DNA from 4 places in the Hoeflea sp. IMCC20628 genome. Region 2 is predicted to be linked to each of the others. Evidence: predicted binding sites of a transcription regulator. Region 2 holds the regulator's gene; each other region holds the start of a gene.

Region 1 (4,939 bases), 560 kb from region 2:
TTGTTGAGCACCAGAGCGATGTTGGTCTTGAGGCTGGCACCGCCGGTCAGCGTCAGGATCTCGCCGAGCAGGAACGGAGTCACCGCCTTGCCCTCGATGCCTTGCGCCTTGGCTGCTGCCAGGGCGGCATCGATATGCTGGTTGATCTCGCCAGCGGGGATTTCATCGGTTTCAGGCACCGGATTGGCGATCAGCATGCCGCCATGGCTGCCGAGCGACTGACGGGTGGCCTCAAACCGGGCAATCGACGCCGCATCATCCAGCCGCAACGGGGCGGTGAGGCCGGATTTGCGCGACCAGAAGGCAGGCATCTCGTCCTGACCGAAGGCTACCACCGGCACGCCGCGGGTTTCGAGCGCTTCAAGCGTTTTGGGGATGTCGAGAATCGCCTTGGCGCCGGCCGAGACGACGATCACAGGGGTGCGGGCAAGCTCCTCGAGATCGGCGGAGATATCGAAACTGAGTTCCGCACCACGGTGCACACCGCCGATGCCGCCGGTGGCAAATACCTGGATGCCGGCCAGATGTGCTGCCATCATGGTGGCTGCCACCGTGGTGGCGCCGGTGCGGCCTTCGGCAATCGCAAAGGCGAAATCGGCGCGCGAAAGTTTCATCACGTCTTTCGCCTGCGCCAGCTTGGTGATTGCCGCCTCGTCTAGCCCAGCATGCAGGCGGCCATCGATGACGGCGATGGTGGCTGGCACTGCGCCTTCGGCCCGAATCACCGCCTCGACCTCAAGCGCCATGTCGCGATTGCCCGGCCAGGGCATGCCATGGGTAATGATGGTCGATTCGAGCGCCACAACGGGGCGGCCCTGCGCCAGCGCGTCGGCAACTTCCCTCGTGGTTTCGATCTTGATGGGCCCGGTCATGTTTGATGCTCCTGAACTGGGATTTGGCTCTCGTCCGGCTTTGGCATGCGGGCAAGCGCCTGCGCAAGCAATGCCGGAGACAAATCCGGCCGCACCGGACCGAGAACGCCGGCAGTCAGCCGCGCCAGTGCGATGCCGCGCGTCAGATTGGCCTCGAGTGAGCCGCCCGAAAGCAGGCCATCGAGATAGCCCGAGGCCAGCGCGTCGCCTGCGCCTATGACATCGATCAACCGGTCGAGCACAGGCGGCAAGCTTGTAATGGCCTGGCCAGCGGCAAAGGCTGTCACCGGCCCGGCGCCGTCGCTGACAAGCCCGCCTGAAAGCCCGGTGCGTGCCAGAAGCGCCGGCCACTCACTCTGGGTGCTGGCCTGCAGGCCGGAGAGGGCGGCAGCTTCAGCGGCGTTCATGGCCAGCACCGTGATTTTCGATAGGCTGGAGCGCCAGCGCACCACCTTGGCAGGCGACACGGCAATAACGGCCAGCGGCAGGCCGAGTACGGCGGCTGCGTCGGCCAGCGCCGACAGCGCGCTTTCTGGCAGGTTGGAATCAACCAGCAGCAGTTCTGCTGAAGCCAGCCGCTTGCGCAGCCGCGAGGTCAAAAGCCGGCGCGCAGGCACAAGATCATACAGCGCCATGTCGGCCAGCGCGGTGACCAGATTGCCATCAGGCTCGAGAATGGCCGAATAGCTCGGTGTGGTGCGATCGAGAAAGGTCAGAGGGCAATCCTCGATGCCGGCGTCTTCGGCAGCACGGGCCACCAGATCAGCCGCCGCATCACCACCGCGCGGGGCGACGAGGGTGACCTGATGGCCGAGGCGGGCGAGATTGCGCGCGGCGTTGAAGGCGCCGCCGCCGGCTTCGGTTTCCCAGCAGCCCGGATTGGAGACGCCGGCGCGATGCGAGGCCGCGAGCCAGCCCTTGCGGTCGATGTGGGCGCCGCCGATGGCGAGGATGCGGGCCATGGCTATATCCCCTTAGCAATCGCGCCGGGCCGAATCGGAGCGGCGGGCCTGAGGCGCCAGACCGGCGTCTTCGTCCACAGGCGAGATTTCATTTTGATGACGAAACAAAAAAAGAACATCAATAGGTTTCTCTTTGTTTTACAACGCGTTGAGTGGGGGTTGCGTGAGTGGAACAAATAGAGTACAAAATCAATCACGGTGTACTTATTGCTTGCGATGGCACGATAACCTAAAGGTGGACGAAATGGCACAGAACTCTTTGCGACTGGTAGAGGAAAAATCCGTGGACAAAAGCAAGGCGCTCGACGCCGCACTTGCCCAGATCGAACGGTCGTTCGGCAAGGGTTCCATCATGAAGCTTGGCGCCAATGAGGGCGTGGTCGAGATCGAAACGGTTCCCACCGGTTCGCTGGGTCTCGACATCGCGCTCGGCATCGGCGGCTTGCCGCGTGGCCGGGTGATCGAGATTTTCGGGCCGGAAAGCTCGGGCAAAACCACACTGGCACTGCAGACCATCGCCGAAGCCCAGAAGAAGGGCGGCATTTGCGGCTTTATCGATGCCGAGCACGCGCTCGACCCGGTCTATGCCCGCAAGCTTGGCGTCGACCTTGAGAGCCTGCTGATTTCGCAGCCTGACAATGGCGAGCAGGCGCTTGAAATCACCGACACGCTGGTCCGCTCCGGCGCCATCGACGTGCTGGTCATCGATTCGGTGGCGGCGCTGACGCCGCGCGCCGAAATTGAGGGCGAGATGGGCGACAGCCTTCCCGGCCTGCAGGCACGTCTGATGAGCCAGGCACTGCGCAAGCTCACCGCTTCGATCTCGCGGTCGAACTGCATGGTGATCTTCATCAACCAGATCCGCATGAAAATCGGCGTGATGTTCGGTTCGCCCGAAACCACGACCGGCGGCAATGCTCTGAAATTCTATGCCTCAGTGCGGCTTGATATCCGCCGCATCGGCTCGGTCAAGGACCGCGACGAGGTCGTTGGCAACCAAACACGGGTCAAGGTGGTCAAGAACAAGATGGCGCCGCCGTTCAAGCAGGTTGAATTCGACATCATGTATGGCGAAGGCGTCTCCAAGGTCGGCGAACTGGTCGATCTGGGCGTCAAGGCCGGGATTGTCGAGAAATCCGGCGCCTGGTTCTCCTACAACAGCCAGCGGCTGGGGCAGGGGCGTGAGAATTCGAAACAGTTCCTGCGTGACAATCCGGCGGTGGCCGACGAGATCGAGCTGTTGCTGCGCCAGAACGCCGGACTGATTGCCGAAAAGTTTCTCGAAGCGGACAAGGGCAAGGATGACGACGACAGCGCCGAGTCCGCTGAAATGTAGCATCAAACCAGGCGCGAGCCTGTTGGCCTGAAAGCCGGTCGTCAGCCCTTGCCGGGGCTGGCGGCCGGTTTTGTTTTGACTGCGGCCGCTGCCGTCTGGACAGGCAACCGGGTGAGCGATAAAAGCGGCGGTCTGCCGGTCGCGCGGCGGATGTGACATATGTGCCCATAAACTCGATCTCGGGCACTGCTTGCTTTTCTGACAAAGGGTTGATCATGAGTGGCGTAAACGAAATTCGGTCGTCTTTTCTCGACTATTTCAAGAAAAACGATCACGAGGTCGTGGCCTCCAGTTCGCTGGTGCCGCGCAATGATCCGACACTGATGTTTACCAATGCGGGCATGGTGCAATTCAAGAATGCCTTTACCGGTCTTGAGCACCGGCCCTATTCGACCGCGACGACATCGCAGAAATGCGTGCGCGCCGGCGGTAAGCACAATGACCTCGACAATGTCGGTTACACGGCGCGCCACCACACATTTTTCGAGATGCTGGGCAATTTCTCCTTTGGCGATTATTTCAAGGATCGCGCCATCGAACTGGCCTGGAATCTGCTGACCAAGGAATTCGGCATCGACAAGGAACGGTTGCTGGTCACCGTCTACCACACCGATGACGAGGCATTCGACCTGTGGCGCAAGATCGCCGGCATCCCCGAGAGCCGGATCATCCGGATCCCGACCAATGACAATTTCTGGGCCATGGGCGACACCGGACCTTGCGGACCCTGTTCGGAAATCTTTTATGATCATGGCGATCATATTTGGGGTGGACCTCCAGGCTCGCCGGATGAGGACGGCGATCGCTTCATCGAGATCTGGAACCTTGTGTTCATGCAGTTCGAGCAGATTTCCACCGATCAACGGGTTGATCTGCCGCGCCCGTCGATCGACACCGGCATGGGGCTCGAGCGCATTGCCGCACTGCTGCAGGGCCAGCACGACAATTACGACATCGACCTGTTCCGGCGGCTGATCACCGCTTCGGAGGATTTGACCGGCGTTCCTGCTGAAGGCAAGAACCGTGTCAGCCACCGGGTGATTGCCGACCATCTGCGGTCCTCGGCCTTCCTGATTGCCGACGGGGTGCTGCCGGCCAAGGATGGCCGCGGCTATGTGCTGCGCCGGATCATGCGGCGCGCCATGCGTCATGCGCAGCTGCTGGGCGCACAAGACCCGTTGATGTACCGGCTGCTGCCGACACTTGTTGCCGAGATGGGCAGGGCCTATCCGGAACTGCAGCGGGCTGAAGCTTTGATTTCGGAAACGATGAAGCTGGAGGAAACCCGCTTCCGCAAGACGCTGGAGCGGGGGTTGGGCCTGCTTGACGAGGCCAGCGAGGGCCTTGGCGAAGGCGACCGGCTGGATGGCGACACCGCTTTCAAGCTTTATGACACCTATGGCTTCCCGCTCGATCTGACCCAGGACGCGCTGCGCCCGCGCGGCGTCGATGTTGACACCGACGCGTTCAAGGTTGCGATGGACCGGCAGAAGGCCGAGGCCCGCAAACATTGGTCGGGTTCGGGCGACGCCGCCACCGAAACCATCTGGTTTGAGATCAAGGACAAGGTCGGCACCACCGATTTCCTCGGCTATGACACTGAAGTGGCCGAGGGCGTGATCCTGGCGCTGGTGCGCGATGGCGCCGAGGTGGAGACGGCCGACGCCGGAGACAGGGTTGATGTGGTGGTCAACCAGACTCCGTTTTATGGCGAATCCGGCGGCCAGATGGGCGACCAGGGCACCATATCGGGTGAGGGCTACACGCTT
Region 2 (4,939 bases):
GGTTGTCGCGCGCGCACCGCACCAGCCGGTGCCGGTCGGAGCCTTGATTTCCGGCCGGGCGCGCCTGTCCTCGCCCTCCGGTCCGGTGATGCCGGGCGGTTATGATTTTGCATTCAAGGCCTTTGTCGACGGGATCGGGGCGCATGGTTTTTTTTACAGCACACCAGAGACCGCCGCACCGACGCTGCGGCAAACCGGTCTGGTGCACCTCCTCAAGCTTCGGTTGAGAACGGTACGCGAACAGATTTCGATGCGGATTCGCACCGTGCTGCCGGGCGATCCGGGCGGGGTCGCGGCAGCCCTTGCTGTCTCGGACCGGCGCGGCATTTCCAAGGCGACACAGGATGCGCTCAGGGCCACGGGTCTGGCCCATATTCTGGCGATCTCCGGCCTGCACATGGCGCTCGCCGCCGGCACGCTCTACATCGGACTGAGAAAAGGCCTGGCGCTGTTTCCAACGCTGGTTGAAGCGTTCCCGGTCAAGAAGATCGCAGCCATCGGCGCGCTGCTGACGGCCACGGCCTATCTGCTGATTTCCGGCGGCAGCGTCGCGACACAGCGCGCCTGGGTGATGCTGGCCGTCATGCTGATTGCCGTGCTGGCTGATCGCAGCGCGCTGACCATGCGCAATGTCGCCCTTTCGGCAATTGTCATCATCGTGCTGACGCCGTCCGCAGTGGTCGGTCCAGGATTTCAGATGTCATTTGCAGCCACCGCCGCGCTGATAGCGGCCTATGCCGTCTTTGCAGGCCGCGCCCGCGACCGGCCGGTCTCTGCGCCCGGCTTGCTTGGCGGGTCGATGCCTGTTCGCTGGTTCGTTGCTCTGGCCAGACTCATGCTGGGCCTGGCCATCACCTCGCTGGTCGCGGGAGTGGCCACCGGGCTGTTTTCCGCGCACCATTTTCACCGGGTAGCCGGCCATGGGCTTCTGGCCAATCTGCTGGCAATGCCGCTGGTGACCTTGGTGGTGATGCCTGCGGGGCTGGCCGCGATGTTGCTGATGCCGTTCGGCCTTGATGCCATGCCGCTGCAACTCATGGGACGTGGCATCGAAGGTGTCATCGCGATGGCCAATTATGTCGACAGTCTTGGCGGCAATATCACCGTCGGCCAGATCCCGCTCGCCGCCACCGCCACTGCCGGTGCCGGGCTTGTCTTTCTTGTGTTTCTCAGAAGCTGGCTGCATCTGTCGGGTGCGGTCTTGATCGCTCTGGGTATCGCCTTGGCGCTGCCGCCGCTCGCACGGCCGGGTCCCGATATCCTGATCAGCGAGGATGGGAAGCTGGTCGCGCTGGTCGGGCCGGAGACCTTGGCCAGCAATGCCGCGCGCCCTTCGGCTTTCGTGTTTGAGCAATGGCAGGCTGCCTTGCGGTCGCCGCCGCATTTGCCGCCGGCGAACTATCCTCAAGCCGCAGCTGACGATGTTGAAAAGGTCAAACTGCTCGATGGCTTGCTGGCCGCAGCCGTAGGCGCCCCGTCTCGGTTCCATTGCGCCGGGCGTGGTATCTGCGCCGCCATGCATCACCAGGCAAGGCTGATCGCCATCAATCAGGCGGCACTGATCGGCGCAGCTTGCGACCGGGCGGACGTCGTGGTGGTGGCAATACCTGTCCATATGCGGACCTGCCGCTCGGGCGCGGTGCTCGTCACCTCGCGCAGCCTGCGCCGCAGCGGGGCTATGACGCTCACCATTCTGGCCAGGCCATCAGCCGCGGCAGAGGATCAGTCAGAAGATCTGTCGGGTGGAGGCAGGGTCGGGAAAACAATGAAAAGGCCGGAATTCAGGATCAGGACGGCGCTGCAAGGTATCGTCCGCCCCTGGACGATCCAGCGCTATTACGACTGGCGAACCCGAAGCTATGATCTGCCTGATTGAAGGGGAGTCACCGCGGGTCGCGCGAGAGCGCGCAGCGGTCTTGCGATGCCGACATGCAATAGCATCGGCCAGTTGCGCTTCACCCGTGTCCGTTGCGACGTCACAACAACTTGAAGGCGTCAGGCCGACCGGATCGCCCGGTCAGCCACATGCTTGCAGATCGGGTCAGTGATAGCGCCGGATCAGGCCGACAAGCTTGCCCTGCACCTTGATCCGGTCGGGACCGAAAATGCGGGTCTCATAGGCCGGGTTGGCCGCTTCAAGCGCAATCGAGGCGCCCTTGCGGCGGAACCGCTTCAGCGTGGCTTCCTCGTCATCGACCAGGGCCACGACAATGTCACCGGGGCTTGCGGTCGACACGTTGCGGATCACCACGGTGTCGCCGTCGAAAATCCCGGCCTCGATCATCGAATCGCCTTTGACCTCGAGCGCGTAGTGATCACCGGGTCCGATCATCTCCACCGGCACGGTGATGGTGTGGGTGATGTTCTGGATCGCCGAAATCGGAACACCGGCAGCAATCCGGCCCATCATCGGCACTTCGGCCACCTGCGAGGCCTCGTCATTGGCGGCCGTGGCGCGGCGGGTTGGCTCCGGCGTCTTGCCAAGGCTGCCCTCGATGACGCTGGGCGAGAAGCCGCGCCGGGGCTGCAGATTGGCCTGGTAGCTGTCGGGCAGTTTGATCACCTCAAGCGCGCGCGCCCGGTTTGGCAGCCGGCGGATGAAGCCGCGTTCTTCCAGCGCCGTGATCAGCCGGTGAATGCCGGATTTGGACGCCAGGTTGAGTGCATCCTTCATTTCGTCGAACGAAGGCGGGATGCCGCTTTCTTTCATCCGTTCGTGAATGAAGAGAAGAAGCTCGTGCTGTTTGCGCGTCAACATTGTCGATTTACCCCGGTGGCCGGCTCGCTGGTCGAGCGTGAAACAAAACCAGAACTCAGCTAGCATGTTCCATATGTGTTCCGCAAGGGCTAAAGAAACAATGAAAGAACATCAGGGGCGCAAAACGAGCACGTCGCAAGTAGAACCGGCTTTTGCAGGTAATGCGAAAGGCGGCCTTATAATCAGGCAGCGTGCGTCTGCGAACACCTTGATCAGCGATGAATCCTGGTGAGCCGCCGGAGTTGCGGTCAATTGTCCATTCGGTCCGGTGGCAAGGTCACTTCGGATATAGTCCTGACGCTGGTCATTCTCCGGCATGTCCTTGGTCAGTATGGCTTTTTTCATCCGGTCCGGATCCGGACGGCCGCCAAGCCTGGTCACCAGCGGCTCGAGAAACAGATGCGCGCACACCAGGCTTGAGGCCGGATTGCCAGGCAAGCCCAGCACCCGCATAGGGCCGAGATTGCCCGACATCAGCGGCTTGCCGGGGCGCATGGCGATACGCCAGAAATCCAGTGCCATGCCGCGCCCGGTCAGCGCCTTTTGTACCAGGTCATGATCGCCCACCGAAGCACCGCCAATGGTCACCAGCACGTCCGCGCCCTGCGCCAGTGCCGAATCAATTGCCGAATCAAGCGCCTCCATGCGGTCAGCCGCAATGCCCAGATCAATGATGTCAGCCCCGGCCTCACGCGCCAGGGCTGCGACGCCAAAGGTGTTGGATGCGATGATCTGATCCGGGCCGAGCGCCTGGCCGGGCAGGCGCAATTCGTCACCGGTGGCGAGAATGGCGACCCGGGGTTTGCGCGTCACAGGCAACGATGCGTGGTTCATCGCTGCGGCAAAGGTGATGGCGCCGGCATCGAGCAGCCGTCCGGCTGCAAGGCCGATCTTGCCGGTCTCGAAATCATTGCCTGCATCGCGGATGAAACGGCCCGCGACCGGCGCCTCGTTGATCCGGACGGATCCGTCCTCGAGCCTTTCGGCATGTTCCTGAATGACGATGGCGTCCGGGCCTTCGGGCACCGGCGCGCCGGTAAAGATGCGAATCACAGATCCCGGGGCCAATGCGCCGTCAAATCCATGACCGGCAGCAGATTCGCCCTGCAACGTCAGAATGGCTCCGGCGCTCGCCTCGCTGGCCCGCACTGCATAACCGTCCATGGCGGAGGCAGCGAAGGGAGGGTGGGTCCGCAACGCCTTGAGGTCACGGGCAAGCACCCGCCCGGATGCCTCTGCCAGCGGCAGCATCTCCGGTTCGCTTGCAGGCGCCGCAGTCTCGAGTATCCGAGCGAGCGCTTCGTCAACCGGCATCAATGCCATTGGAACTATCCCTTCGTCTGCGCAGTCCAGTCGCCGGATTTGCCGCCGGATTTGGCCAGCACCCGGATGCTGCCGATCTCCATGCCCCGGTCAACCGCCTTGGCCATGTCATATATCGTCAGGCAGGTCACCGACACGGCGGTCAGCGCTTCCATCTCGACACCGGTCTTGCCGGTGAGCTTGGCCAGCGCCTGAACCCGCAAGCCGGGCAGGGCCTCATCGGCCTTTATGTCGACGCTCACCTTGGTCAACGCCAGCGGATGGCACAGCGGAATGAGGTTGGCGGTCTGCTTGGCCGCCATGATCCCGGCAATTCTGGCCGCCCCGATGACGTCACCCTTTTTCATGTCGCCGGCAAGAATAAGCGCCAGCGTCTCGGGCTTCATCCGCACAAAGCCCTCGGCCTCGGCAACCCGCACCGTGTCGGCCTTGTCGCCGACATCGACCATGGTCGCCGATCCGTCTTCCGCCAGATGTGTCAGCCGTGGACCGCTATCATCCGCCATCTCAGTGTGCCGCTTCCGTGGTGCTGCCGGTGAGCAAGGCCGTCGTCGCCGCTGCAACGTCTTGCTGGCGCATCAGGCTTTCTCCGACCAGAAATGTCGAAATCCCGCTTCTGGACAGCCGTTCGCAGTCGGCAAACGAACCGATGCCGCTTTCGCCCACCAGAATGCGGTCGTCAGGCACCATCGCCGCCAGCCGCTCGGAGACCGTCAGCGATACCTCGAAAGTGCGCAAATTGCGGTTGTTGACGCCAATCAGCCGGCTGCCGAGCTTCAATGCCCGCTCCATCTCTGCCTCGTCATGCACCTCGATCAGCGCCGCCATGCCAAGCCCGTGGGCTTCATCTTCGAGCCG
Region 3 (4,939 bases), 1.8 Mb from region 2:
CCGGGGCATTATCCCGGGAAGGATTGCGCGCCGACATTGATGAGAGTTTTGAGGCGCGGCTGCCTGATCAGACACAAGGTGCTCTCCTGGCCCTGAATGTAGCAGAGCATGGGATAATTGCCGATGCGGATCGCTTCATAGGTTGGCTGATCGATCCCGTCAGCGACGTAGAAGGGAAACTCGCCGCCGTTCGGCATCGAAACGCCTGTTGGCCATTCCGGCAGTTGGCTGGAAGTGGAATCGTCGGCGTAATCGCCAAGCCAGTCAGCCAAGGCAACGCCCATTGAATCGGTATCTTCAATGCCGTCAAAGCCGAAAAGGCCCTCTGCTGCGTGCGAAGTGCTCCACATCAAGTCGCCAGCACTGTTGCGCACTGCCAGGTCAATTTTAGCGCTGTTGCACGGACCGCTGACGGTCGCTGTGGCAACAAGACCCTTCAGCCAGGTTCGCTGTATGGAAAGCCCGCAATCATCCTGGGCAATGGCCGAGGCGGGTATGGCCAGGGAGAGACCAAAAACGGCCGCGAGCATCAGACCGCCGTTGATCGCTTTGGAAATCACCGGCAGGGATGCAATTCGGGCTTTAATGGTCATCAGGTTTCCTCTCGCTGCGAACCAACCGTGTGGATCGGCTCTCCTGGACTCACGTCACACGACAAGTGGAGGCAGCGCAACGCAAAAATTGAGTTTACCTTCAATCGGACCGATCAGCCTTGGGGCGCATCGTCGTCGACCACCCTGAGCTTCAGTGTCGAGGATCGCGGTTCAAATTTCGGGTTCTGCTGCGCTGTGGAGGCCTTTTCACCGGACGGCTGATCTGCGACCGCCTGTTTGGCATCATCGGCCAACTGGGCGAATTCCAGCGCCTCGATCTTGGCGCCGCGCCGGGTCAGCTTGTCCGACGAAGTCAGGATCAGGTCCACATCCTTCTGCGCCATGGAGAAGTGCGCCTGCAATTTGCGGGTCCGGTCATCCAGTCGCGATAGGTCTTCCATCAGCCGCAGCACCTCGCCCTGGATCAGATGCGCCTGCTCGCGCATGCGGGCATCCTTGAGCAGCGCCTGGATCACCTGGATCGACAGCATCAGCAGCGAGGGCGAAACGATCACCACGCGGGCCCGCTGTGCCTTGTGCACGATGGCCTCGAATTTCTCGTGGATTTCGGCGAAAATCGATTCCGACGGCACGAACAGGAACGCCGTATCCTGGGTTTCCCCGACGATCAGGTATTTTTCCGAAATGTCGCGGATATGCACCTCGATATCGCGGCGGAAACGCTGCTGCGCGTTTTGCAGGGCGGCCGGGTCGCCGTCGGAACTGGCCTCTGCCTCGCGGATGGCATTCCAGGCTTCCAGCGGAAATTTAGCGTCGATGACCAGATCCGGCGCACCATTCGGCATGGCGATGGTGCAATCGGGCCGCATGCCGTTTGACAGTGTCGGCTGAAAGCTGAAGGCGCCGAACGGCAGCCCGTCCTGAATGATGGTTTCCATCCGCGATTGCCCGAAGGCGCCGCGGGTCTGCTTGTTGGACAGGATCGCCTGAAGCCCGACGACATCGCGGGCCAGCGACTGGATATTGTTTTGCGCCGTGTCGATCACCGCCAGCCGTTCCTGCAATTTTGTCAGGTTTTCGTGGGTCGATTTGGTCTGCTCGGTGATCGAACTGCCCAGCCGCTGGGTCATGCCGTCAAGACGCTGGCCGATCGACTGGTTGAGCTCGGCCTGACGGGCGCCGAACAACTCGGCCATCGTGCCCATGCGGCCCTGCATTTCCGATTGCGCCTTGAGGATGTCAGCCAGCCGTGCCTCGGCCTGCACCGCACGCGCCGAGGCATCAGCTTCCGCCTGGGCGCGCCTGCGGCCGGCGCGCATAAGTCCCAAAGCCAGCCAGATGCCAAGCAGCAGCACCAGCACAAGGGCCGCCAGCAGGGTTTGGCCCAGCGTGACCATCTGGCCATTGAACTCAAAAAACGGGGTCGAAAAGAGCGCGGCACCTGTCTGCATGACCAACGCCTAGCTGATTCTCAGTCATTTGTCAGATCAAAACGGGAACATGGTGCTCGGCTGTTGCGCGGGACTGATTGACGCCGCGCGTATCAATGACTATTTCAACGCCATGACCATCAAGCCTATCATTTATCTGCCCGATCCCATTCTGCGCCAGCAAAGCCTGGCGGTGGAGCGCTTTGACGCCGAGCTCGAAAACTTTGTCGAGGACATGATCGAGACCATGTATGACGCGCCGGGCATTGGCCTGGCCGCGATCCAGGTCGGCGTGCCGCGGCGCATGCTGGTGATCGATGTTGCCGGCAAGGACGAAGAGCCCAACCCGCAGGTGTTCATCAACCCTGAACTGGTGGCAAGCGGCGATGGCATCAGCGTCTATGAAGAGGGCTGCCTGTCGATCCCGGATTTCTACGCCGAGGTCGAACGGCCCGAGAAGGTCACGGTCAAGCATCTCGACCGCCAGGGCAAGCAGCGCGTGACCGAGGCCGATGGCCTGCTCGCCACCTGCCTGCAGCACGAGATCGACCATCTCAACGGCGTGCTGTTCATCGACCATATCTCCAAGCTCAAACGCGATATGGTGGTGCGCAAGTTCACCAAGCTCGCCAAAACGCGCGTCACCGCCTGAGTTTATCCGGTAAGGTAACCGCAACGCTGCAGTACGCCCGCTGCCTACGTGTTTGAGGAACTGTCATGCGCATTATCTTTATGGGAACGCCGGATTATGCGGCGCCGACACTTGAGGCGCTGCACGCGGCTGGGCACGAGATCGTCGCGGTCTATTCGCAACCGCCGCGACCTGCCGGACGGCGCGGGCTGGAAGTGTTGCCGTCGCCGGTGCATCGCACCGCCGACGGGCTGGGCATTCCGGTGTTCACGCCCAAGAGCCTCAAGAGTGAAGAAGAGCAACTGGCTTTCCGGGCGCTCAATGCCGATGCGGCGGTTGTTGTCGCCTATGGTCTGATCCTGCCCAAAGCCATTCTTGACGCGCCGCGGCTTGGCGCCTGGAACGGCCATGCGTCGCTGTTGCCGCGCTGGCGTGGTGCGGCGCCGATCCAGCGCGCCATCATGGCCGGCGACACAGAGACCGGCGTGATGATCATGAAAATGGACGAAGGCCTCGACACCGGCGCGGTGGCGCTGACCCAAACCGTAAAGATCACGCCCACCATGACCACCGGCGAACTGCACGATTGCCTCGCCGATGTGACCGCACAGATGATGGTGGAGGCAATGGCGCGCCTGCAAACCGAAGGCCTGCCGGTCACGCAGCAAGCAGACGTTGGCGTGACCTATGCGGCCATGATCAGCAAGGCGGAAACCAGGGTCGATTTTACCCAAACTGCGGAAAAGGTTCACAATCATGTGCGTGGACTGGCGCCGTCGCCGGGGGCCTGGTTCGAGTTGAAGACCGATGATCGCGCTGAGCGCATCAAACTGCTGGCGACTGGCTATTTGGATGATGCCTCATCGGGCGCCTCCCCCGGAACAGTGCTCGATGACCAGCTGAAAATTGCCTGTGGCAAGGGCACGTTGCGGCTTCTCACCCTACAGAAGGCCGGTGGCAAGCTGCTTCAGGCCGACGACTTTTTGCGCGGAACTGCAATTGCCTCCGGCACGGTGATCGGCTGATGCCACGCTACCGGCTCGAGATCGAATATGACGGCACCGGCTATGCCGGATGGCAGCGGCAGGACAATCACCACTCGATCCAGCAGGCACTTGAAACCGCCTTCAAGAAATTCTGCGGTGAAACCGTCGTCGTGCGCGGCGCCGGACGAACCGATGCAGGCGTGCATGCGCTGGGACAGGTCGGCCATGTAGATCTCGAAAAGCTTTGGCCCGATGACACCGTGCGCGATGCCGTCAACGCCTATTTGCTGGCGGCCGGGGAACGGGTGGCGATCCTTGCCGCACGTAAGGTAGATGATGGCTTCGATGCCCGGTTCTCCGCCATCAAACGGCATTATATCTACCGCATCATCTGCCGCCGCACGCCGCTGGTGATCGAGCGGAACCGGGCACTGTGGTCGTCCAAGAGCCTTGATGCCGCGGCCATGCATGAGGCGGCGCAATGCCTGGTCGGGCGGCATGATTTCACCACCTTCCGGTCAACAAATTGCCAGGCGAACTCGCCGGTGCGCAATCTTGACAGTCTCGATGTGGTCACCGGCGCGACCGAAGGCCTGATCGAAATTCATGCCTCGGCACGCAGTTTCCTGCACAACCAGATTCGCTCTTTCGCCGGTACCCTGCGACTGGTGGGAGCGGGCAAATGGTCCACCGCCGATGTCGCGGCGGCGCTCGAGGCGAGGGACCGCAAGGCCTGCGGCCCGGTGGCGGCCCCGGAGGGATTGTATTTTCGCGCGGTCGACTACCCTGAGACAGACGCATAGTCCACGGATCCGACAGAATTCCAGCGGTAAGCCTAGAAATCGAATTTCTCTGCCATATTTGCAACAGTTCAGCGGTCTACCAGCGAGATGAAAGGCAGCCAGTGCAGGATATGGCAAGCGGGATGTTTGCCGTGATTGGGTATTGCAGGGTCGTAACCCGACAATTTCTAGTAGATTTAGTACTATTCTCGTTTTCCCTGTCCACTAGGATGGCATCACGATGCCAGGGTGCATGAACGCACTATGGTCTAGCGAGGACTGTTGCGGATGTGCCGGATAGACGCGGCACGGACACTTGACCGCAACCTTGCACGAACGCCTCGCTGGCCCGGCGCCGCCCTCCCGGCGGCTTTTCCCCAAATTGAATTCGAGGACGTTGGAATTGGTGGATATACTGGAATTGGCTCCGACGGATAAGGCACTCGCCGAGGATAAACGGCTCAAGGCGCTTCGAAACCTAGGCGTTCTCGATACCGCGCCGGAGGTTGAGTTTGATGCTCTGGTGCGCGCGGCGGCGCTGGTCTGCGGTACACCG
Region 4 (4,939 bases), 220 kb from region 2:
GCTGCGCCGGCACGGGCTGATGGCATGTCCAACAGATTGCCGGCCAGCACCAGCAAGACGATGGAAAGGGCGGCGAAGATGGATGGTTTTGCAAACATGCTGTGATTGTTTCAAGGTTTTCGGCCACAGACCAATCACAATTGCGTGGCCGCGAGACGGATCAAGCAGTCTAGCCTGTCACAATACTGAACCTCAGCTGGCTGCGGGATGGCCCGCGGTCAATTGCAACAGGTCCCACAGATTGCCGTAAATATCGCGAAACACTGCCACGGTGCCGTAATCATGGGTCTGTGGCTCACGCACGAACTCAACCCCGGCAGCTTTCAGGCGCTGGTGATCGCGGGCGAAATCATCGGTATTGAGGAACAGAAACACCCGGCCGCCGGTCTGGTTGCCGACAAACGGTTCCTGTTCGGGCTTGGAGGCGCGGGCCAGCACCATCGATGCGCCCTGCCCGCCTTTTGGACGTACCACGACCCAGCGCTTGTCCTGTTCGGGCTGATAGGTGTCTTCCAGCAGTTCAAAGTCGAGAACGCCGCAATAAAAACCGATGGCTTAGTCATAGTCGCGAACGACAAGGGCTACGTGGGTGATGGATTGACGCAATGTCTTCTCCCGCGCCCCGCAGGGCATAATTCAAATCATAACCGGATCGCTGACAATGTCAGCGCGCCTTGAGAATCCACTGCCAGACGGTTCCGCCGAAATATTTGCTGCCAATCCAGAAATAGACCACGATCAGTCCAACCGCCACCAGCGCTGAAAACCCGCTCAATTGGAACCCGCCATAGGTTGCTTCGCCGGACACCAACCCGACCAGATAGCCGAATCCAAAGAACGCGGTGCAAAAATCGAGGACGGCAGCCAGAATGATCCGCCACCGCGACACCGGCGCCTGCCCTGGATGTTGTCCAGGCTTGTCATCCATCCTCAGCCCCCTCAGTTCAGAACCGGTGCCGTTCCGCCGGTCAACGGCTAGCCTGCGAACCCCTGCGGATTGTTCTCGAACCATTTGACGATGTCCGGCATCGCCTGTTCGAAACCGCCGGGCATGAACATGTTCAAAAGCCCGACCGGAGCATCGCTGCGGTTTTCGAAATCATGCATGACCCCGGCGGGGATGCGCAGAAAGCTGCCCTTCGGCAGAGACCTCCACTCATCACCGACAAGAAGTGAGGCTGTGCCCTCCAGCACATAGAATATTTCCTCGTTGGCCTCGTGCAGATGTGCACCTGGCCCCGAGCAATGCGGTTCCAGCCACCATTCGGAGATCGCATAGCGGCTGCTACTCTCGTCGTGGTCGGCCTTGAACACCGCCCGCATGCGGTCGAGGGAATAGGCGCGCCCTTCCCCCGGACCAAGTTCCAGAACATCAGTCTCTGATGCCATGTGTCACCACTCCCGATGGTGTGGCTGCAGCTGTCATGCCTGTCGCTGCCTGCCGGATATCCTCAGAACGGAATGTCGTCGTCGAGATCGCGGGAGGATCCGCCACCGGCGCCGCCGCCAAATCCGCCGCCCGACTGATTGCCGCCGCCAGATCCGCCGCGGTCACCGCCCGATGACGAGCCGCCGCCAAAATCACCGCCGCGGCTGACGCCGCCACCAGAACCACCGCCGCCTTCGCTGCGGCCGTCGAGCATGGTCAGGTTGCCGTTGAAGCCCTGCAACACCACTTCGGTTGAATATTTGTCCTGGCCGGACTGGTCGGTCCATTTGCGGGTCTGCAACTGGCCCTCGATATAGACCTTGGAGCCCTTTTTCAGGTAATTCTCGGCGATCTTGCACAGACCTTCATTGAAAATGACAACCCGGTGCCATTCGGTCTTTTCGCGCCGTTCGCCGGTATTCTTGTCGCGCCAGCTGTCCGACGTGGCGATCGACAGATTGGCAATCGGCCGGCCATCCTGAGTCCGCTTGATATCCGGATCAGCGCCCAGATTGCCAATCAGAATGACTTTGTTGACGCTTCCCGCCATGATGTTTCACCTTCCAACACTTCAGGCGGCTCTCCGCCGCCCCGATAAATCTGTCTGCACCTTACAGGATCAGCCATCCACCCGTCAGCCGGGCGCCGACAATCCACAGGCCTTTTTTGTTCTTTATTTGTTCTAGTGTCTGTGTCAGTTTCTGTCAAGAGATTCGGCAGTAACACCTGCAACATATGGCAACGCATCTCGACATTGCGGGAGAGGTGCTTATGTATGGATCTGGTTTGCCCCCGGAACCATGTCTGAACTGTGGAGTTGCTGAGGGGCAGTGTTTTTGCGGGATGCGATCGGATACCCCACGGGGAAATCGAACCTGCGAGGCTTATGGAGATGAGCATCCCGGCGCGTTCAGCAGAACGCAGCGGATGCTCCACGGCAAATCGGCGGCATCATGACGGAATTGAAATCAATCACCATTCGCGGAGCCCGCGAGCACAATCTGAAGAATATCGATATTGACCTGCCGCGCAACAGCCTGATCGTGATGACCGGGCTGTCGGGATCGGGCAAATCCTCGCTCGCCTTCGACACCATCTATGCCGAGGGCCAGCGGCGCTATGTCGAGAGCCTGTCAGCCTATGCGCGGCAATTCCTCGAGATGATGCAGAAACCCGATGTTGACCAGATTGACGGGCTGTCGCCGGCGATTTCCATCGAGCAGAAGACCACCAGCCGCAACCCGCGCTCCACCGTCGGTACCGTCACCGAAATCTATGACTACATGCGGCTGCTGTTTGCCCGCGTCGGCGTGCCCTATTCGCCGGCCACCGGTCTGCCGATTGAAAGCCAGACCATCAGCCAGATGGTCGACCGGGTTCTGGAAATGGAAGAAGGCACGCGGCTTTACATTCTTGCGCCGGTTGTGCGTGGCCGCAAGGGCGAGTACCGCAAGGAACTCGCCGAATTCATGAAAAAGGGCTACCAGCGGGTCAAGATTGACGGCCAGTATTACGAGATCGCCGACGCACCGACGCTCGACAAGAAATACAAGCACGACATCGACATCGTCGTTGACCGCATCGTGGTGCGGCCCGACATCTCCGCGCGGCTGGCCGACAGTCTCGAAACCTGCCTGCGGCTCGCCGACGGGCTGGCGATTGCCGAATTTGCCGACAAGCCCCTGCCAGAAAACGAGACCGCAGGCGGCTCGGCCAACAAATCCAAAAACGAAACCCATGAACGGATGCTGTTTTCGGAGAAATTCGCCTGCCCGGTATCCGGCTTCACCATTTCCGAGATCGAACCGCGGCTGTTTTCGTTCAACAATCCGCACGGCGCCTGTCCGACCTGCGACGGGCTCGGCACCCAGAAGAAGATCGACGACGCGCTGATCATCCCCGAGGGCAATCTGACCCTGCGTGGTGGTGCCGTTGCACCCTGGGCCAAATCCAGCTCGCCCTATTACACCCAGACGCTCGAGGCGCTGGGCAAGCATTTCGGCTTCAAGATGAGCGACCGCTGGGACGACCTGCCGGCCAAGGGCCAGGCCGCAATCCTGCGTGGCACCGAGGAGAAGGTCGCTTTCAAATATGATGATGGTTTGCGCTCCTACACGACATCGAAAACCTTCGAGGGCATCATTCCCAATCTCGAGCGGCGCTGGAAGGAAACCGACAGTGCCTGGGCCCGCGAAGAGATCGAACGCTACATGTCGGCCGCCCCCTGCCCGGCCTGCGACGGCTACAGGCTCAAACCCGAGGCCCGCGCCGTCAAGATCGATGGCTGCCATATTGGCCAGGTCACCGAACTCTCGATCCGTGTGGCGGGTGAGTGGTTTGCCGATCTGCCGGCCAGGCTCAATGAGCAGCAGAACCACATCGCCGTCCGCATTCTCAAGGAGATTCGCGACCGGCTGAAGTTCCTCAATGATGTCGGGCTCGACTATCTGACGCTATCGCGCAATTCCGGCTCGCTGTCAGGTGGCGAAAGCCAGCGGATCCGGCTGGCCTCGCAGATCGGTTCAGGACTGACCGGCGTGCTCTACGTGCTCGACGAGCCGTCGATCGGCCTGCATCAGCGCGACAACGCACGGCTGCTCGAAACGCTGAAGCATCTGCGCGACATCGGCAACACGGTGATCGTCGTCGAGCATGACGAGGACGCCATCCTGACCGCCGATTACGTGGTCGATATCGGGCCTTACGCCGGCATTCACGGCGGCGAGATAATCGCCAAGGGGTCGCCCGGCGACATCATGGCCAATCCGCGCTCGATCACCGGCAAATATCTTTCGGGCGAGCTCGAGGTGATGGTGCCGACTGCGCGCCGCAAGGCTTTGAAGAAAAAGCAGCTGACCGTCGTCGGCGCCCGCGGCAACAATCTCAAGAACGTCACCGCCTCGATCCCGCTTGGCGTGTTCACCGCGGTGACCGGCGTGTCGGGCGGCGGCAAGTCGACCTTCCTGATCGAAACGCTCTACAAGGCCGCGGCCCGCCGGGTGATGGGATCACGCGAAAACCCCGCAGATCACGACCGGATTGATGGCTTCGAGCATATCGACAAGGTGATCGACATCGACCAGTCGCCGATTGGCCGCACGCCGCGCTCCAACCCGGCTACCTATACCGGCGCCTTCACCCCGATCCGCGACTGGTTTGCCGGGCTGCCTGAATCCAAGGTACGCGGCTATCAGCCGGGCCGCTTCTCCTTCAACGTCAAGGGCGGCCGCTGCGAAGCCTGTCAGGGCGATGGTGTCATCAAGATCGAGATGCACTTTCTGCCCGATGTCTATGTCACCTGCGACGTCTGTCACGGCAAGCGCTACAATCGCGAGACGCTCGACGTCACCTTCAAGCAGAAGTCGATCGCCGACGTGCTCGACATGACGGTGGAGGAAGGCGTCGAGTTCTTTGCCGCCGTCCCCGCCGTGCGCGACAAGCTCAAGGCGCTTGAAGGCGTGGGGCTGGGCTATATCAAGGTCGGCCAGCAGGCCAACACGCTCTCGGGTG

What was found. Region 2 encodes LexA, which represses DNA repair genes until DNA is damaged. Its sites were predicted from a motif close to TGTTCNNNNTGTGTTCNG; they were not measured.
Positions count from the first base shown of each region.
Region 1: the regulator LexA is predicted to act here: its motif matches at 1,935-1,952, upstream of recA (recombinase RecA).
Region 3: the regulator LexA is predicted to act here: its motif matches at 2,038-2,055, upstream of def (peptide deformylase).
Region 4: the regulator LexA is predicted to act here: its motif matches at 2,097-2,114, upstream of uvrA (excinuclease ABC subunit UvrA).

Region 1 is NZ_CP011479.1:1,647,133-1,652,071, forward strand. It holds gene IMCC20628_RS07735 (pseudouridine-5'-phosphate glycosidase) at 1-872, opposite strand, end outside; gene IMCC20628_RS07740 (PfkB family carbohydrate kinase) at 869-1,834, opposite strand; gene recA (recombinase RecA) at 2,079-3,170, shown strand; gene alaS (alanine--tRNA ligase) at 3,386-4,939, shown strand, end outside.
Region 2 is NZ_CP011479.1:2,203,055-2,207,993, reverse strand. It holds gene IMCC20628_RS10425 (ComEC/Rec2 family competence protein) at 1-1,876, shown strand, start outside; gene lexA (transcriptional repressor LexA) at 2,042-2,758, opposite strand; gene glp (gephyrin-like molybdotransferase Glp) at 2,870-4,081, opposite strand; gene moaC (cyclic pyranopterin monophosphate synthase MoaC) at 4,087-4,587, opposite strand; gene trpC (indole-3-glycerol phosphate synthase TrpC) at 4,589-4,939, opposite strand, start outside.
Region 3 is NZ_CP011479.1:3,967,970-3,972,908, reverse strand. It holds gene IMCC20628_RS18610 (hypothetical protein) at 9-593, opposite strand; gene rmuC (DNA recombination protein RmuC) at 707-1,951, opposite strand; gene def (peptide deformylase) at 2,118-2,636, shown strand; gene fmt (methionyl-tRNA formyltransferase) at 2,702-3,640, shown strand; gene truA (tRNA pseudouridine(38-40) synthase TruA) at 3,640-4,404, shown strand; gene IMCC20628_RS24395 (PAS domain-containing protein) at 4,805-4,939, shown strand, end outside.
Region 4 is NZ_CP011479.1:1,981,609-1,986,547, reverse strand. It holds gene IMCC20628_RS09410 (hypothetical protein) at 1-98, opposite strand, end outside; gene IMCC20628_RS09405 (VOC family protein) at 193-552, opposite strand; gene IMCC20628_RS09400 (hypothetical protein) at 665-928, opposite strand; gene IMCC20628_RS09395 (cupin domain-containing protein) at 976-1,389, opposite strand; gene IMCC20628_RS09390 (single-stranded DNA-binding protein) at 1,452-1,979, opposite strand; gene uvrA (excinuclease ABC subunit UvrA) at 2,383-4,939, shown strand, end outside.